DNA from 2 places in the Oceaniserpentilla sp. 4NH20-0058 genome. Region 1 is predicted to be linked to the other one. Evidence: predicted binding sites of a transcription regulator. Region 1 holds the regulator's gene; the other holds the start of a gene.
What was found. Region 1 encodes LexA, which represses DNA repair genes until DNA is damaged. Its sites were predicted from a motif close to TACTGTNTANNTANACAGTA; they were not measured.

Region 1 (7,656 bases):
TTAGCACAACCATCCAAGGATGTTTGACAACCCAAGCCGTTAATTTTTCTATCATACAAATTTCCTTATTTTTATCGTTAAATTTTAAAGATAGAGTTTGATAATGTTTGTAGTTGCTCATATTGGCGGCTGGGCTCATCTTGCTGAACCCCAAAACCATCTAAAAATATGTGCAATGACTCAAAAAAAAATTTTTTAGGATCATCAAAACCTAAGCGAGAAAGCTCCCAACCATTAACCATTACATCTTGGACGCCCCACTTCATAGCCCACCAGCCAAATGCCGCGGCTTTTACTTGTTCAGGTGCAAGATCAGTTTGGCTAGCAAACAGCCCCATAACTTTCGACAATATAGTTTGATCAATGAACGACAACTCGGTTTGCAGCGGCTCGCTTACTTTGCTTTGAAAATCTGGAGATTTAGCCCGGGATAATAATCCTGTCAGCACAGGGTGACGTTCTGCATTTTTAAAAAATGCCCAGCTCACCAAGATCACCTGATGGCGCAACCCTTGACCATGCTCAAGCGCCACATCAATTAGGTGGAGTAATCGCTTTGCACATTGAATCACCAGCTTAGTTATCACATCTTCTTTACAACCAAAATGCTGATAAATGGTTCCTTTCGAGTAATCAGTGGCATTTGCAATACCTTGCATGGTCAACCCTTGAAACCCTTTCTCGTTTAATTGGGTTAAGGCCACATCTAGAATCAGCGATTCTCTATTTAGTCTTACTTGATCTTTATGATTCACAGGCTTCAACTTATGACCTACTTCATATTTTTGACGAACCGTCATTTTTTGACGAACCGTCAAATTAGAATAAAGAAACTATGCGGTCAACCCTTTTTTAGGCAATGACTTTACACAAGTTAAACACTGTATATAATCACAACATGTATATAAAAACAGATAAGCAGCCAACATGATCAAACTTACCGCACGTCAGCAAGAAGTTTTAGATTTAATCAAGCAATCGATCGAGTCCACTGGCTTCCCTCCAACACGAGCCGAAATCGCTCAAGAATTAGGCTTCAAAAGCCCTAATGCTGCTGAAGAACACCTAAAAGCACTCGCTCGCAAAGGCGCAATAGAAATGACACCAGGTGCCAGCCGGGGTATTCGCCTTGCTCAACATGAAAGCGGTTTACCTATTATTGGTCGCGTTGCCGCTGGCGAACCAATATTGGCACAAGAGCATATTGAGCGCTATGTAGAGCTACCTAGAGAGTTTTTTAAACCCAATGCAGACTTTTTGTTAGAGGTGCACGGGGACAGCATGAAAGATGTAGGTATCATGGACGGCGACTTAATCGCAGTGCATAAAACAAATCTGGCACGTAATGGCCAAATCGTTGTAGCCAGAGTAGGCGAAGAAGTTACTGTAAAACGATTTGTGAAGAATAATAACGTAGTGCTATTGCAAGCAGAAAATAGCGACTATCAACCAATTGTGGTTGATTTAGAAACTCAAGACATGGAAATTGAAGGACTTTATGTAGGTGTCATTCGCCAACACATTCAATAACCATCACCAAAAAAAACGCTGCCTTAGCAGCGTTTACTTAATCTGCGTTAGTGTATAACACGATGCTCTAAATCGGCGATGGCCGAGGTATCTTCCACCTCTACACCACTTAACTCACCTACTTTACGAACACCTGCCTCAATCATGGCTTTTGCTATTTCAATGTGTTGCTCAGGAAAACTTTCTTTCGCATCTACAGAAAATGTTATACGAACTAAAGGCTCACCTTCACCGTCACTGCGCTTAAGGGCAATATCGCCATCGGATAGTTCTACAATTTCAAATACAGAGGCCATGAAAAACATTCTCTCAAAACAGGTGACACGATACAAAGGGGGCGGGAGTATATCACTGCAAAAGCATGCCTCCAACGCCTAAAATCTTGAGGTTTAGTTTTCTTGGTAGTGTAAACGCATACGTTGTATGGTTTTTTCTAATTCAATCAACCAGTTACGCATAAGACTGACATAGTCCGACTGGCTAGAAATTAATTGTGCCGAATGTGTAACAACACCATCATCCAGCCCAGTTAATAACATTCTTTGATACTGTTTTAACAATGCAGCTATCCAGCTACTAGAGTCCTGCTGTAAAAGTGCCAACTCATACAACTCAGCAGGTAGGTCAGTTCGCATGAATAGCTCTTTGATATCTTCAAATGGGGCTAAACGATATTGACCCACCAGCTCATTAGCAAATGAAACAACACCAGTATACAAATGAGATAAAGCGCCCTCTTCTAGCTGACGCTTATCTTGCCCTGCAGCCTGCTCAGCTTGTGCTAGGCAACTGCGAGCAAAAAACACCACTTGGTTAGTTCGACTGACAGCACTCATTAGAAGTTAATGCGCAGTCCAAAGTGGCCATTATTTGCAACTTCGATATCTAAAGCGTCTTCATTGGCTTCGATAAAGCGATAACCTAAATACACCATGGCTGTAGGCAATAACATGTACTCGACACGGGCACTCACATCCACCATATTTTCAGTATCCGAAAACGATAATACACTAGGCGCATAATACGCATGGCCAGCAAACCCTAAACCATTAAGCTCAGGTGGTGCATATCGCACAAAACCGCCTACAGCTAGCGCACCGCCATCACCAGCATCATTGAAATAACCATAAACCTTGCCGCCTACGCCGATGCGAAGACTACTTTTCGAATCACGTACATCCACCGCATTCAAACCAAAAGTAATTAGTTCGCCGTCTTCTTCGTGATAAAGAAAACCAGCGGAGATATGCATAGGACTGCCCATACGGGTAGCGTCGTACTCTAAACCCGCTGTTTCATCATTTATACTCAAATCTAAAGAACCGCCCGCATATACAGCAGAGCTAAGCAACAAACCAATTGGGGCCAATAGGTTCAGCAATTTCATGTATCACCTTTTAAATATATGTATGGTTATTATGGCGCTATCATACGATAAGCTTATGGATAAACCTAGTCACCCTTTTGGGTACTGGCCTAGGATCCGCCACAAAAAAAGCCCAGTGCAAAACACTGAGCTTTTTTTGATCAAGCTGACCTACGCGTCTAATAAACCTAGTAGCAATTTATTAATGCGATCCACATACCCTGCTGGGTCTTGTAATTGGCTACCCTCTGCAAGCTGTGACTGCTCATAAATGATTTCGGCCATTTCTTTGAAACGGTCTTCATCACTTTGTAGATCCATCTTAACAATAAGAGGATGCTCTGGATTTACTTCAAGTACACGCTTTGCCTCTGGCAATGCCTGACCAGCTGCTTCCAACATACGACGCATTTGCATGCCCATGTCGTCTTTACCAACCACTAAACAAGCTGCGGAATCGGTTAAACGGTTAGAAATGCGTACATCTTCTACTTTGTCACCTAATGTATCTTTAATGCGTTGAACTAATGACTCATTTTCTTTTTCGGCTTTTTCTTGTTCCGCCTTGTCGGTTTCATCAAGAGCCAAATCACCTTTTGTGATGTCTTCAAACGTTTTACCTTTGAATTCACTTAAGTGAGAAATCATCCACTCATCTACACGATCCGTTAATAGAAGCACCTCAATACCCTTCTTACGGAATACCTCTAAGTGAGGACTGCGCGAAGCCGTTAAGTAGTTTTCAGCGGTTAAGTAGTAAACTTTATCCTGTGACTCTTCAGCACGCTCAAGATAGGCATCCAAAGAAACCGACTGCTTATTGTCTTCGCCTTTCGTGGATGCAAAACGGAATAGCTCTGCGACTTTTTCTTTATTAGCAAAGTCATCAGCTGGCCCTTCTTTTAGTACTTGGCCAAACCCTTCCCAGAACGTTTGATATTGCTCAGGGTCTTTTTTCGCAAACTTTTTAAGCATATCTAAGATGCGCTTAGTTAATGCTGTGCGCATTGAACTAATGCTGGCGTTATCTTGTAAAATTTCACGACTGACGTTTAATGGTAAATCGTTACTATCCACGACACCTTTGATAAAGCGTAGGTATGGCGGCAAGAATTGCTCAGCATCGTCCATAATAAACACACGCTGAACATATAATTTAAGTCCGCGATTGCCTTCACGGTTCCATAAATCAAATGGAGGACGCTTAGGTACATACAACAAGCTGGTGTACTCTAAGGTACCTTCAACTTTGTTATGAGACCAAGTTAAGGCATCTTCGTAATCATGGGCAATGTGCTTATAAAACTCTTGATATTCTTCTTCTTTAACATCACTTTTGCTACGAACCCATAGGGCTTTAGCCGAGTTAACCGCTTCCCATTCTGTTTCAGCTGGTGCTTCTTCCTCACCACTGTGCTCTTTAATCATTTGTACAGGAACAGCTATATGGTCTGAATACTTTTTCACTAGGCTGCGTAAACGAATGCCATCAGCAAACTCTTTTTCGTCTGCTTTCAGGTGCAAAGTAATTTGCGTACCTCGATTCGCTTTTTCAGCGCCTTCAATGGTGAAATCACCTTCACCTGCGGATGTCCAAAGCATGGCTTCTTTGGTATCAGTACCCGCACGACGAGTTAATACTTCAACTTTATCGGCAACGATGAATGAGCTATAAAAGCCCACACCAAACTGGCCAATCAAGTGCGCATCTTTTTTATCATCGCCACTTAGTTTTTGTAAAAATGCAGATGTGCCTGACTTAGCAATGGTGCCTAGGTTTTCAATCACTTCATCACGGTTCATACCAATACCGTTATCAGAAATGGTTACCGTATTGGCATCCGCATCAAATTCAATGCTCACACTTAAATCAGGATTGCCTTCATATAAAGCGTCATTATTAAGTCCTTCAAAACGCAGCTTGTCACATGCGTCTGAGGCATTTGAAATTAATTCACGTAGGAATATCTCTTTGTTGGAGTATAGAGAGTGAATCATTAAATGAAGCATTTGCTTCACTTCAGTTTGAAAGCCTAAGGTTTCTTTTTGTGCTGTGGTCATAAGACTCCTCACTGTCCTTTTTATCATGCAGAGGAGCCTATATGAGGTCTGGAATTTCAAATTCAAGGGGAATCTAGAAAAAATCCTAGTAATCAAATTTATCCAATTAGGATTAAGGTGCCAATAAAAAATGTGCTCTGGCGGTTGCGACCGCTTCTTCACGCTTTGTTTGCCACGCGTTTATGATGACATTCGCCACCCTGGAGCCCTGACGGATTACCTGACATTCCGCAAAGGTATCACTGCCACCACGCACAGCGCGCAGATAATCTAGTGAAAAATCCACAATTTTAGGCATAGCTGGCGTATCCAGCATCATCATAAGATGCAGCGCGGCTGACATCTCCATAAACCCACCAAGAACACCGCCATGCACAGCAGGTAAAATAGGATTACCAATATTGTTAGGATTATCTGGCAACCTAAACATGACATCGCTGCCAAAACGCTGGAAATCCATACCTATCAACTGAGCATAAGGTATTGCGAAAAGTACAGGTTGATAATCTCCTGCTTCATGAGCGGCATGTAAGATTTGTTCAAAATTCGCCATGATTAACCTTCTCCCTCGTCGCCCAATACCGCTTGTTTAAAATCCGGTGGTGACAAGTGACTACCGATTCGCATAAATGTCCCAACACAATTAGCCACAGGCTCACCCACGTCTCCTTGATGTACAGTGCATCGTGTGAACACCACATGGCGACTTACACGGTAAGCCTCAGCAAAAGCAAATATCGACTTATTTGGCTCTGCAGCACGTATGTAGTCCACTCTTAAGTCTAACGTTGGGCACAACTCAAATTCAGGTAACGCATTAATCACCATGGTTCCGCACGCTGTATCCATTAAAGTGGTTAGCACTCCCCCATGAATCACTCCTGTAGATGGGTTGCCTACGTGACTCTCATTATAAGGCAACTCAATGGTTAGGCTCTCTTTACTGGCCTCTTGCACCACCATGCCCAATACTTGGCAGTGACGTAGTAAGCCTATAAATCGCTGTGCGCGACCTAAATACGGGTTGCTTCTACTCATATGAATTTAAACCTTAGTTGTATCTAACTTAAGCATAGACGGAATAACTGACCGGTGGTTATACAACAAAATACGACACCGCCAAAGCCCTCCCGGCCTAAAGGTATATTTTCACCGCTATTTTGGACATATTTATCAAGATGATCTCATGCTCCATAAAAAATCTAATCCTTACAGCATTAAAATAAGACTAAACAGAATCTAGAATGCGAGTATATTTCACAACTTCGAACAAGACCTCATTGACACAAAAACAAGCTAAATGGAAACACGAAAAAAGCACATCTATAAGGTAGGACGATAAACGTAAAATTGATCTACAAATAAAACCAGCCATTTAATACCTGCGTCAATTACACATAGGATTTTAAAGGATAATTCGTCCGTTACTTTTAGGGTAAATATCAACCACACTTTTTAGGTTCCATCAGAAATCCCATTAATAATAATGATCTGGGCACTGCAACCTGTTTAATTTACATAGGATTGTCCCCCTTTTTTCTTTTCATCCGTTGATAGTCATGGCTGGGGAGCTTTTTCCTAGAATAAAAACCTATACAGCCTAAGCGGTATGTGTGTAGGTTATGCAATTAGATCTGCGATTTTGGAAATGTGATTACATATAGGAAGGATTACAACAACACTTTAAACCAATATTACTCAATTATATCTGATTGCCTGATGTGTTAACTAAACAACAGCGTCTCTACTCCCTAAGTGCACTCTGTTTCGTCCTGCTTCCTTAGCTTGATAAAGGGCTGCGTCCGATGCCTTAATAAGTAACTGAAAATCAACATCTGTTTCAGGCACCCATGCTGCCACGCCAAAACTAGCCGTAATGTTTAAAGTATGGCCTTCGTCATGTATTTCCAATGCCTCTACAATTTTACGAGCCTTTTCAGCCACTAATTGAGCATCTTCTACACTAGTATTAGGCAATAAAAATACAAACTCTTCACCACCATAACGTGCAACCATATCCACAGAACGATTGACGACACTTTTTAATGCCTTAGCAATTTCTTTAATGCAGGTATCACCTACTGTATGTCCATAGCTGTCATTTATAGTTTTAAAGTTATCAATATCCACAATAATCATGGCTAAGTTTTGTTGCTCACGACGGGCTCTTCTACACTCGCTCTCAATTGCTTCATCAAAACCACGACGATTAAATACTTGGCTTAATTGGTCAGTTAATGAAAGTTTTGTTAAATCTGCATTAGCAATTTCTAACTGATCCATTGCCTCTTCGTATTGCTTGGTTCTAAGCTCAACTTGTTGTTCTAACTTTTCATTAATATTGCGCTGTAATGATAGTGTTTCCTCTTGTGCAACAATTCGGCGGCGACGCTCAGTACTAACTCTTTTAGCTAATACTAGAGCTTCTTCTTGTGCTGCCGCAGTTTGCTCACGGCCTAAGTTAATTCTGTAAGCAAGAGCATAAGAAAGTAAAACAAGCTCAATCACCATCCCAATCATTTGAGAATATGTCGTAAATAAGTTGTATTCTAAAACCCCACGACTCATCAAAATAAACGTGATGGTCCCTATCATCAAAAAGAACCATGAAAATAAGTAAATCACAGCAATTCGATCACGCTTTAATGCTAAATAGACCGACATATAAATACCAATCAAGGTCGTAATAATGGACATTA
Region 2 (7,656 bases), on a different contig from region 1:
ATGAAAACCTTGGCCGTTTGAGTTGATGTGTAATTCATGTGTTAGATGATGACTTATCCCTTGAGACAGGGTTTCTACACCCACACCTGCCACGGTGGATTCACCAATATGCAGTATTTTCAAATAAGTATCAGGGTCGCCTATATATAAGGTGTTGTTACCAGTTGCTTCAGGTAAGCGTAGAGCTGTTTTTTTCAAATAAAGCGCTTGAGGGATGCTAAGCAAAAAGATAGGGCTAGAAAGATACCAGAGCCACTGCAGAATAGGAGTCGATAATTTCATTGCGATACTTGTTTGGCTATTAAAAGCACTTATTTTTTATTAACTCTAGGTACATGATTGTGCATTAGATTAATAACCTTTAGGCATAAAAAAGCGGGTTAAGTGAAACACTTAACCCGCTTTTTAAAGATAGACGGATTACTCGGCCATTTCTTTTAGTTTTTTCAATGGACGAATTTTAACTGCGATTGAAGCAGGTTTCGCTTTGAAAGTAGTTTCTTCACCAGTAAATGGGTTGGTACCTTTACGGGCTTTCTTAGCTGGTTTTTTAACAGCTTGAATTTTTAGTAGACCAGGAAGAACGAACTCACCAACCGCACGTTTTTTAATGTGGCGCTCAATGATGTCTCCAAGACTGTCTAGTACAGACTGAACGTCTTTTTTGCTTAAATCAGCTGATTCAGCAATTTCGTTTAAAATCTGAGTTTTGTTATAACGTTCTGAAATGGCGGTAAGCTTTTTAGCTGGTGCTTTTTTAACTGGTGCTTTTTTAGTAGCTACCGTTTTTTTAGCGGTTGCTTTTTTTGCGGTTGCTTTTTTTGCGGTTGCTTTTTTTGCGGTTTTTTTAGCTGCCATCGCTATGCCCTTATTGTTTTTGTATTGTGCTTGGCAATATACAAATAAGTAGGAGAGTGTAGCAAGTAAAAAAGTCAAAAAAAGCTAAAAAAGGCCTATTTTTTAGCTTTTTTTATGTGAAGTCGTTTAACGGCTTGGTTAAAGTGCTCGACCCAGTTAGGGCAATATAAGGTTCCAACATGCTGATTTATTTCCATTATGGCGCGTACCATGGGTCTTTGTTGGCTGGGTTGATAGGTTCGTGTTTGGGTAATGGCTTCAAAAGTGTCCACAATGGCCAGTAATTTTGCGCCTTCACATATGTCAAATTCTTTTAAGCCTTCGGGGTAGCCACTGCCGTCTAATCGCTCATGGTGGTGTAATATTATCTCAGACGCTTCATGCCAAACCTCAAAACTACTAATGAGTCGATGCACTAGTTTTACGTGGCTTTTGATCCATTTCCAATCATTGTGACTAAGGGCGCTGGCTTTGTCAGCCATGCCTTTTGGGAAAAAAGCCATGGCTAGATCATGCAAATACAGTGCGGCTTGAAGTTGATGTGTATTGATAGGATTACCTGCCAGTTGATTCATATTCATAGCCAGCAAGAACATACGTTCGGTTCGTCCTGGGCCATATGGGCTGCGTTGATCAACCAAAAGGCTAAGCTGCAAGAAGAATGATACTTCTTCGTTGATTTCGTCTTCGGTAAAATAAAGTTTGTGTTGTGCTTCTTCAAGTTCTTCTAACGGAATGGTTTCTGGGGCGAGCTTTTCCAATATGAGAATTATTTGCTGATCGTATTCATTGCCTTTTAAAGAGGCAAGGGTACTAATGAGATGTGCCGTATCATCATAATTGGTGCTATCAAATTCATTTCCACCATTAATAAAGCTGTCTAACTCATTAAATGTGAGATCTAGACTTAATAGCAATACGTCACCCAGAGCGGGTGTTAATCGATTTTGGCTTTTTCTTAAGGTATCTAAAACATCTTCAATGGCTTGGAGTAAGCATAGGTATTGGCTAATACCCATAATGCCAAGGTCCCCTTTTACTGTGTGGACATCTCTAAATAGAAGGTTAATGGTATTGATGTCATCAGGCTTGCTTTCAAGGCTTAGAAGGTGATCGTTGCAACCTTGACGCTTTTCGACGAGCTCATCCTTGAGGTCGTTAATCAAATCAGGGTCAAAATTGTCGATATGAACGTTTGCCATGGAACCTCCTTACATAAATAAAGCATAGCAGGGTCACACAAGATGTCGGAATTTCGTGCAAAATGGGTATAATGCTCGCCTTTTGATAAATCAGGCTATATTAGGGCTCCTATTGCCTTATTATGAGAATGATCGGCTTTAGGTAAAGTAAGGCCACATTCACAGTGATAATCGGTGCATTATCACTGCATGAGAGCACTAAAATAGTTGGCCAAGTGCCACATTTAGATAGAAATTTTCAGCCAGAAGCTCGGCTTTTGCTGACACATAAATCGATACATTTAATTGCTATATTTGGGAATTCACTATGCGCAGCCATTACTGTGGTGAAATTACAGAAAAACTGGTTCAAGAAACCGTAACTTTTTGCGGCTGGGTTCACCGCCGTCGTGACCACGGTGGCGTTATCTTTTTAGATGTACGTGATCGTGAAGGTCTGGTTCAGGTGGTATTTGATCCAGATACGGTTGAAGCCTTCAATACAGCTGACAGCGTTCGTAGCGAATACGTTATTCAAGTTACAGGTTTGGTTCGTCCGCGTCCTGCTGGTAGTGAAAACGACAATATGACCACAGGTAAGATCGAGATCCTAGGTAAAGAGATCAACATCTTAAACAAGGCCAATACGCCTCCGTTCCCATTGGATGATTACAGCCCAGTGGGTGAAGATGTTCGTTTAAAATACCGTTACATGGACTTACGCCGTGACGAAATGCAGCACAACCTGCGCTTCCGTCATAAAGTGACCATGCAAATTCGTAACATCCTAGACCAGCAAGGCTTCTTGGATATCGAAACCCCTATTCTAACTCGTGCAACCCCTGAGGGTGCTCGTGATTACTTGGTACCTAGCCGTACTCACCAAGGTTCTTTCTTTGCATTGCCTCAATCACCACAGCTATTTAAACAGCTATTAATGGTGTCGGGTTTTGATCGTTATTACCAAATAGCGAAATGCTTCCGTGATGAAGATTTACGTGCTGACCGTCAGCCTGAGTTCACTCAAATTGATATGGAGGCTTCTTTCATCAATGAAGACGATATCATGGGTGCGGCTGAAAGCATGGCAAAAGCCATTTTTAAAGAGCAACTAGACATTGATCTAGGCGACTTCCCGCACATGCCTTACAGCGAAGCCATGAGCCGTTATGGTTCGGATAAGCCTGATCTGCGTATTCCTATGGAATTAGTCGATGTAGCTGAGTTCCTACAAGATATCGAATTTAAAGTGTTCGCAGGCCCAGCTAAAGACCCTAAAGGTCGCGTTGCGGCCCTTAAAGTGCCGGGCGGTGCAGAGCTTTCCCGTAAGCAGATTGATGAATACACTAAGTATGTAAGTATTTATGGTGCAAAAGGTCTGGCTTGGATCAAAGTCAACGAAATTGAAAAAGGCGTTGAAGGTTTACAATCGCCAATTATCAAATTCATTGGCGATGACAACACCATGAAGATCATGGAAAAAATCGAAGCTAAAAACGGCGACATTGTATTCTTCGGTGCAGATAAAGAAACCATCGTAAACGAAGCACTTGGTGCTTTACGTGTGAAACTAGGCCTTGACCTAAACATGCTAACCAAAGAGTGGGCACCTTTATGGGTGGTTGATTTCCCAATGTTTGAAGAAACCTCAGACGGCGGTCTAACCGCTATTCACCACCCATTCACAGCGCCGTCTTGCTCGCCAGAAGAACTAAAAGCTGACCCAGCTAATGCACTTTCTCGTGCTTATGACATGGTACTAAACGGTTGTGAACTGGGTGGCGGTTCAATCCGTATTCACGATCAAGAAATGCAAAAAGTGGTTTTTGAAATTCTAAAAATCTCTGAAGAAGAGCAACAAGAGAAGTTTGGCTTCTTGTTAGATGCTCTTCAATTTGGTGCGCCACCACATGGTGGTTTGGCATTCGGTTTAGACCGCCTAATCATGCTGATGACAGGCGCTGACAGTATTCGTGAAGTGATTGCTTTCCCGAAAACACAATCGGCTGCGTGTGTGATGACAGCAGCACCGGGTGAGGTGCCAGCTAAAAATCTGCGTGAAGTGGGGATTCAGGTTCGCGCTAAAGAAACCAAATAGTTTGAGGGAAAGCCCTGAGCGAAAACACTGACGGCGTTATCTTAACCTTTCAGATCAGTTACATAGGCCAGCTATGCGCCTTCTCTGAAAGAATAAGCTGCCTTGCCAGAATTTCCTTTAGAGCTTTTTGGAAGATTATTTGTTTATGAAAGAAGCCCACGGGCTTCTTTTTTTGTTTGGGTGCTTATATTTTTGCAGTGTTAAAAGTGCTGGCTGGCGGTTGCGCTAAAAACACATCCTGTTTGATTTCATCAACCAAAGCGGCATTAAGCGTTACTTCTTCATAAAGCCAGAAAATCTCATTGTTTTTTTCAACTCGATAGCGCCATTGATATTGCGCTTGAATCCAGCCATTTTTAAAACCACCTATTTTACTGATGTTTCCTTCTTCATCTTCATAGGCTAACTGAATGGAGTTTTGCTGGTTTGAAATAATAAACCGGTCTAATTTGGCGCTGCCATCTTCTAATAGGCTTTGTTTGATAGGGCGGCCAGCTTGATTACCAATTATGTGTTCTGCGGATGTTGGTTCTAATGGTTCAGTTGTGAAATCCAAAGTGTGTTGATCGAATACACAAGGTAATTCGAAAAGCCTGAATTCAGGCTTTGATTGGATTGGGTAAACATTCGTTGCATTGGCAATGGCTGTCTGAAACGCGTCATGGCGCTGACTTTTATCCCATTGCTTTAAAGTCAGCTGAAAAATCAATGTAGGCATGCGGTGATCATTGGCTTGTGTTAGATTTTTCTATTAGAGCACATCTGATCTATCTGATATATTCACCACTGTATATTTTTACACGTATACCTGTGTACTCACTTTGGTTTTTAAAAGAGTTATTCATGTCCATCATTTTAGGCATCGACCCAGGTTCTCGCTTGACCGGGTTTGGTGTGATAGAAGCCCAAGGTAGCAAGCTTCGGTACATCACATCTGGCTGTATCCGTATAGATACGTCGCAAGACTTGGCATATCGCTTAAAACAAATTTACACCTGTGTATCGCAAATTATTAATGAACAACACCCTGATGAATTTGCCATCGAGCAGGTGTTTATGGGGAAAAATGTGGATTCAGCGTTGAAGCTTGGTCAAGCCCGAGGCACAGCGATTGTGGCCGCCAGTATGCAAGATATTCCTGTATCTGAATATGCGGCTCGCGCTATTAAGCAGGCTGTGACGGGCACAGGTGCTGCGAATAAAGAACAAGTGCAACACATGGTTCAATTATTGCTCAGATTACCCGGCAAACCTCAGGCAGATGCGGCGGATGCCTTAGCCATTGCGATTACCCATGCTTACGCGAGCCAAAATTTAGTGGCACAAGCGGGGGCAAACCGACAAAAACGAGGGCGTTTAAAAGAGTTTTAACCCTTAGCCACTAGCCATTCTATGAAGGATTGGGTAACCTCTACTGATTATAAATACAGTACTCTAAGAATAAGCAGCTTTATATGATTGGTCGTATTAGTGGCATCCTCATTGAAAAACAATCTCCTGAATTACTGATTGATGTAAATGGCATTGGCTATGAAGTTTTAGCCCCAATGACCACCATTTATAAGCTGCCAGCCCTTGGTCAATCCGTTACCTTGCACACACAATTTGTGGTGCGTGAAGATGCACAATTATTGTACGGCTTTTCAGATAAACAGCAGCGAGCGTTGTTTCGAGCACTGATTAAAGTCTCTGGCGTGGGGCCCAAATTGGCGCTGGCCATATTATCAGGTATTGAAGCGATTAATTTTGTACGCTCAATCCATGATGGCGACACCGCCACTTTGGTGCGCATACCGGGTATTGGTAAAAAAACCGCTGAGCGTTTAGTGGTGGAAATGAAAGATCGCTTAAAAGAATGGCAAGTGGATTCAGACTTACCGTTGATGGCAGCGGCGAATCCGCAGCCTGCTGGCCAAGAAGTGTGGGTTCAAGAAGCAGAAGGAGCCTTGATTGCTCTGGGATATAAACCCACAGAAGCGGCTAAAGCTATATCGGCTATTAAAGACCCCGTCAGCAGTGCAGAAGATTTGATCCGTTTTGCCCTTAAAGGCATGTTGAAGCAGTAACCACGAGAACACAATATGATAGAAAGTGATCGCTTTATCAGTGCCGAAAACGAGCAACTTGTGCCACAGGAAGTACATCAAGACCGTGCTATACGCCCAAAGACCTTAGCTGATTATGAAGGCCAGCCTGTGGTGCGCGAGCAAATGGAAATCTTCATTGGAGCAGCGAAAGCACGAAAAGAAGCGTTGGATCATACTTTAATTTTTGGCCCACCCGGCTTGGGTAAAACCACATTGGCCAATATTATGGCCAATGAGTTAGGGGTAAATATTAAATCCACCTCTGGCCCTGTGTTAGAAAAAGCTGGCGATTTAGCGGCCATGCTCACCAATTTGGAAGAAGGGGATGTGCTCTTTATTGATGAAATTCATCGCTTGAGTGCATCTGTAGAAGAAGTGTTGTACCCCGCCATGGAAGATTATCAATTGGATATCATGGTAGGGGAAGGACCAGCTGCACGATCTATCAAAATTGATTTACCCCCGTTCACACTAATTGGTGCCACTACCCGTGCGGGTTTATTAACTTCGCCATTGCGTGATCGTTTCGGTATCGTTCAGCGCTTAGAATTTTATAATGTGCATGATTTGACAGGCATAGTGACACGCAGTGCATCTATGCTTGAGGTTGAAATTAAAGGAGGCGGGGCGAAAGAAGTAGCCATGCGCTCACGAGGGACCCCTCGAATTGCTAATCGGCTATTACGTCGCGTACGAGATTTTGCTGAAGTGAAAGGGGATGGCACCATTTCACAGCAAATGGCAGATTTAGCGTTGAATATGCTAAATGTAGACACCCATGGATTAGATCACATGGATAGACGTTTACTGTTGGCCATGATTGAAAAATTTGGTGGCGGTCCAGTAGGTGTGGATTCACTTGCCGCTGCAATCAGTGAAGAACGGGATACCATAGAAGATGTATTAGAGCCGTATTTAATCCAACAAGGTTTTATGATGCGCACACCAAGGGGTCGAGTTGTGACCGACCATGCTTATACGCATTTCGGTTTAACCCCAAAAGGAGAGGGTAGTGAGTAATCAATTTCAATGGCCTGTTCGTGTATATTATGAAGATACTGACGCAGGGGGAATTGTTTATCATGCGCGCTACCTGTATTTTCTCGAGCGTGCCAGAACCGAATGGTTAAGGGAGGCGGGGTTTAATCAATCCCTCTTGAAGCAACAAAATACTATTTTTGTTGTCCGAGACATGCAAATTAAGTGGCAACAGCCAGCCACATTGGATGAGTTACTAACCGTTATCACTACAGTGACGCAAGTTAAAAAAGCATCAATGGTAATGGCGCAAACCATTACTTGTGGTCACGAACAAAAAATGCAGGCAAGCGTAACTGTGGCGTGTGTGCATGGCGACACCAAAAAACCAATGGCCATGCCAGATGAGATTATAAAAGTCATCACAGACCGTGATGAGTAAGGAGCAACAACG

Region 2: ruvC (crossover junction endodeoxyribonuclease RuvC) is a predicted target of LexA. The motif match lies at 4,922-4,941, and genes of this name have one in related genera.

Annotation. Positions count from the first base shown of each region.
Region 1 is NZ_BAABWE010000001.1:414,564-422,219, forward strand. It holds gene ABWV45_RS01890 (efflux RND transporter permease subunit) at 1-55, opposite strand, end outside; gene ABWV45_RS01895 (TetR/AcrR family transcriptional regulator) at 78-800, opposite strand; gene lexA (transcriptional repressor LexA) at 928-1,530, shown strand; gene ABWV45_RS01905 (hypothetical protein) at 1,578-1,826, opposite strand; gene ABWV45_RS01910 (DUF6586 family protein) at 1,920-2,366, opposite strand; gene ABWV45_RS01915 (YfaZ family outer membrane protein) at 2,366-2,917, opposite strand; gene htpG (molecular chaperone HtpG) at 3,068-4,957, opposite strand; gene ABWV45_RS01925 (PaaI family thioesterase) at 5,070-5,510, opposite strand; gene ABWV45_RS01930 (PaaI family thioesterase) at 5,513-5,995, opposite strand; gene ABWV45_RS01935 (sensor domain-containing diguanylate cyclase) at 6,686-7,656, opposite strand, start outside.
Region 2 is NZ_BAABWE010000007.1:57,402-65,057, forward strand. It holds gene ABWV45_RS10345 (SGNH/GDSL hydrolase family protein) at 1-282, opposite strand, end outside; gene ABWV45_RS10350 (HU family DNA-binding protein) at 421-858, opposite strand; gene ABWV45_RS10355 (HD domain-containing phosphohydrolase) at 954-2,060, opposite strand; gene aspS (aspartate--tRNA ligase) at 2,368-4,137, shown strand; gene ABWV45_RS10365 (hypothetical protein) at 4,322-4,855, opposite strand; gene ruvC (crossover junction endodeoxyribonuclease RuvC) at 4,981-5,508, shown strand; gene ruvA (Holliday junction branch migration protein RuvA) at 5,592-6,203, shown strand; gene ruvB (Holliday junction branch migration DNA helicase RuvB) at 6,219-7,244, shown strand; gene ybgC (tol-pal system-associated acyl-CoA thioesterase) at 7,237-7,644, shown strand; gene tolQ (protein TolQ) at 7,656-7,656, shown strand, end outside.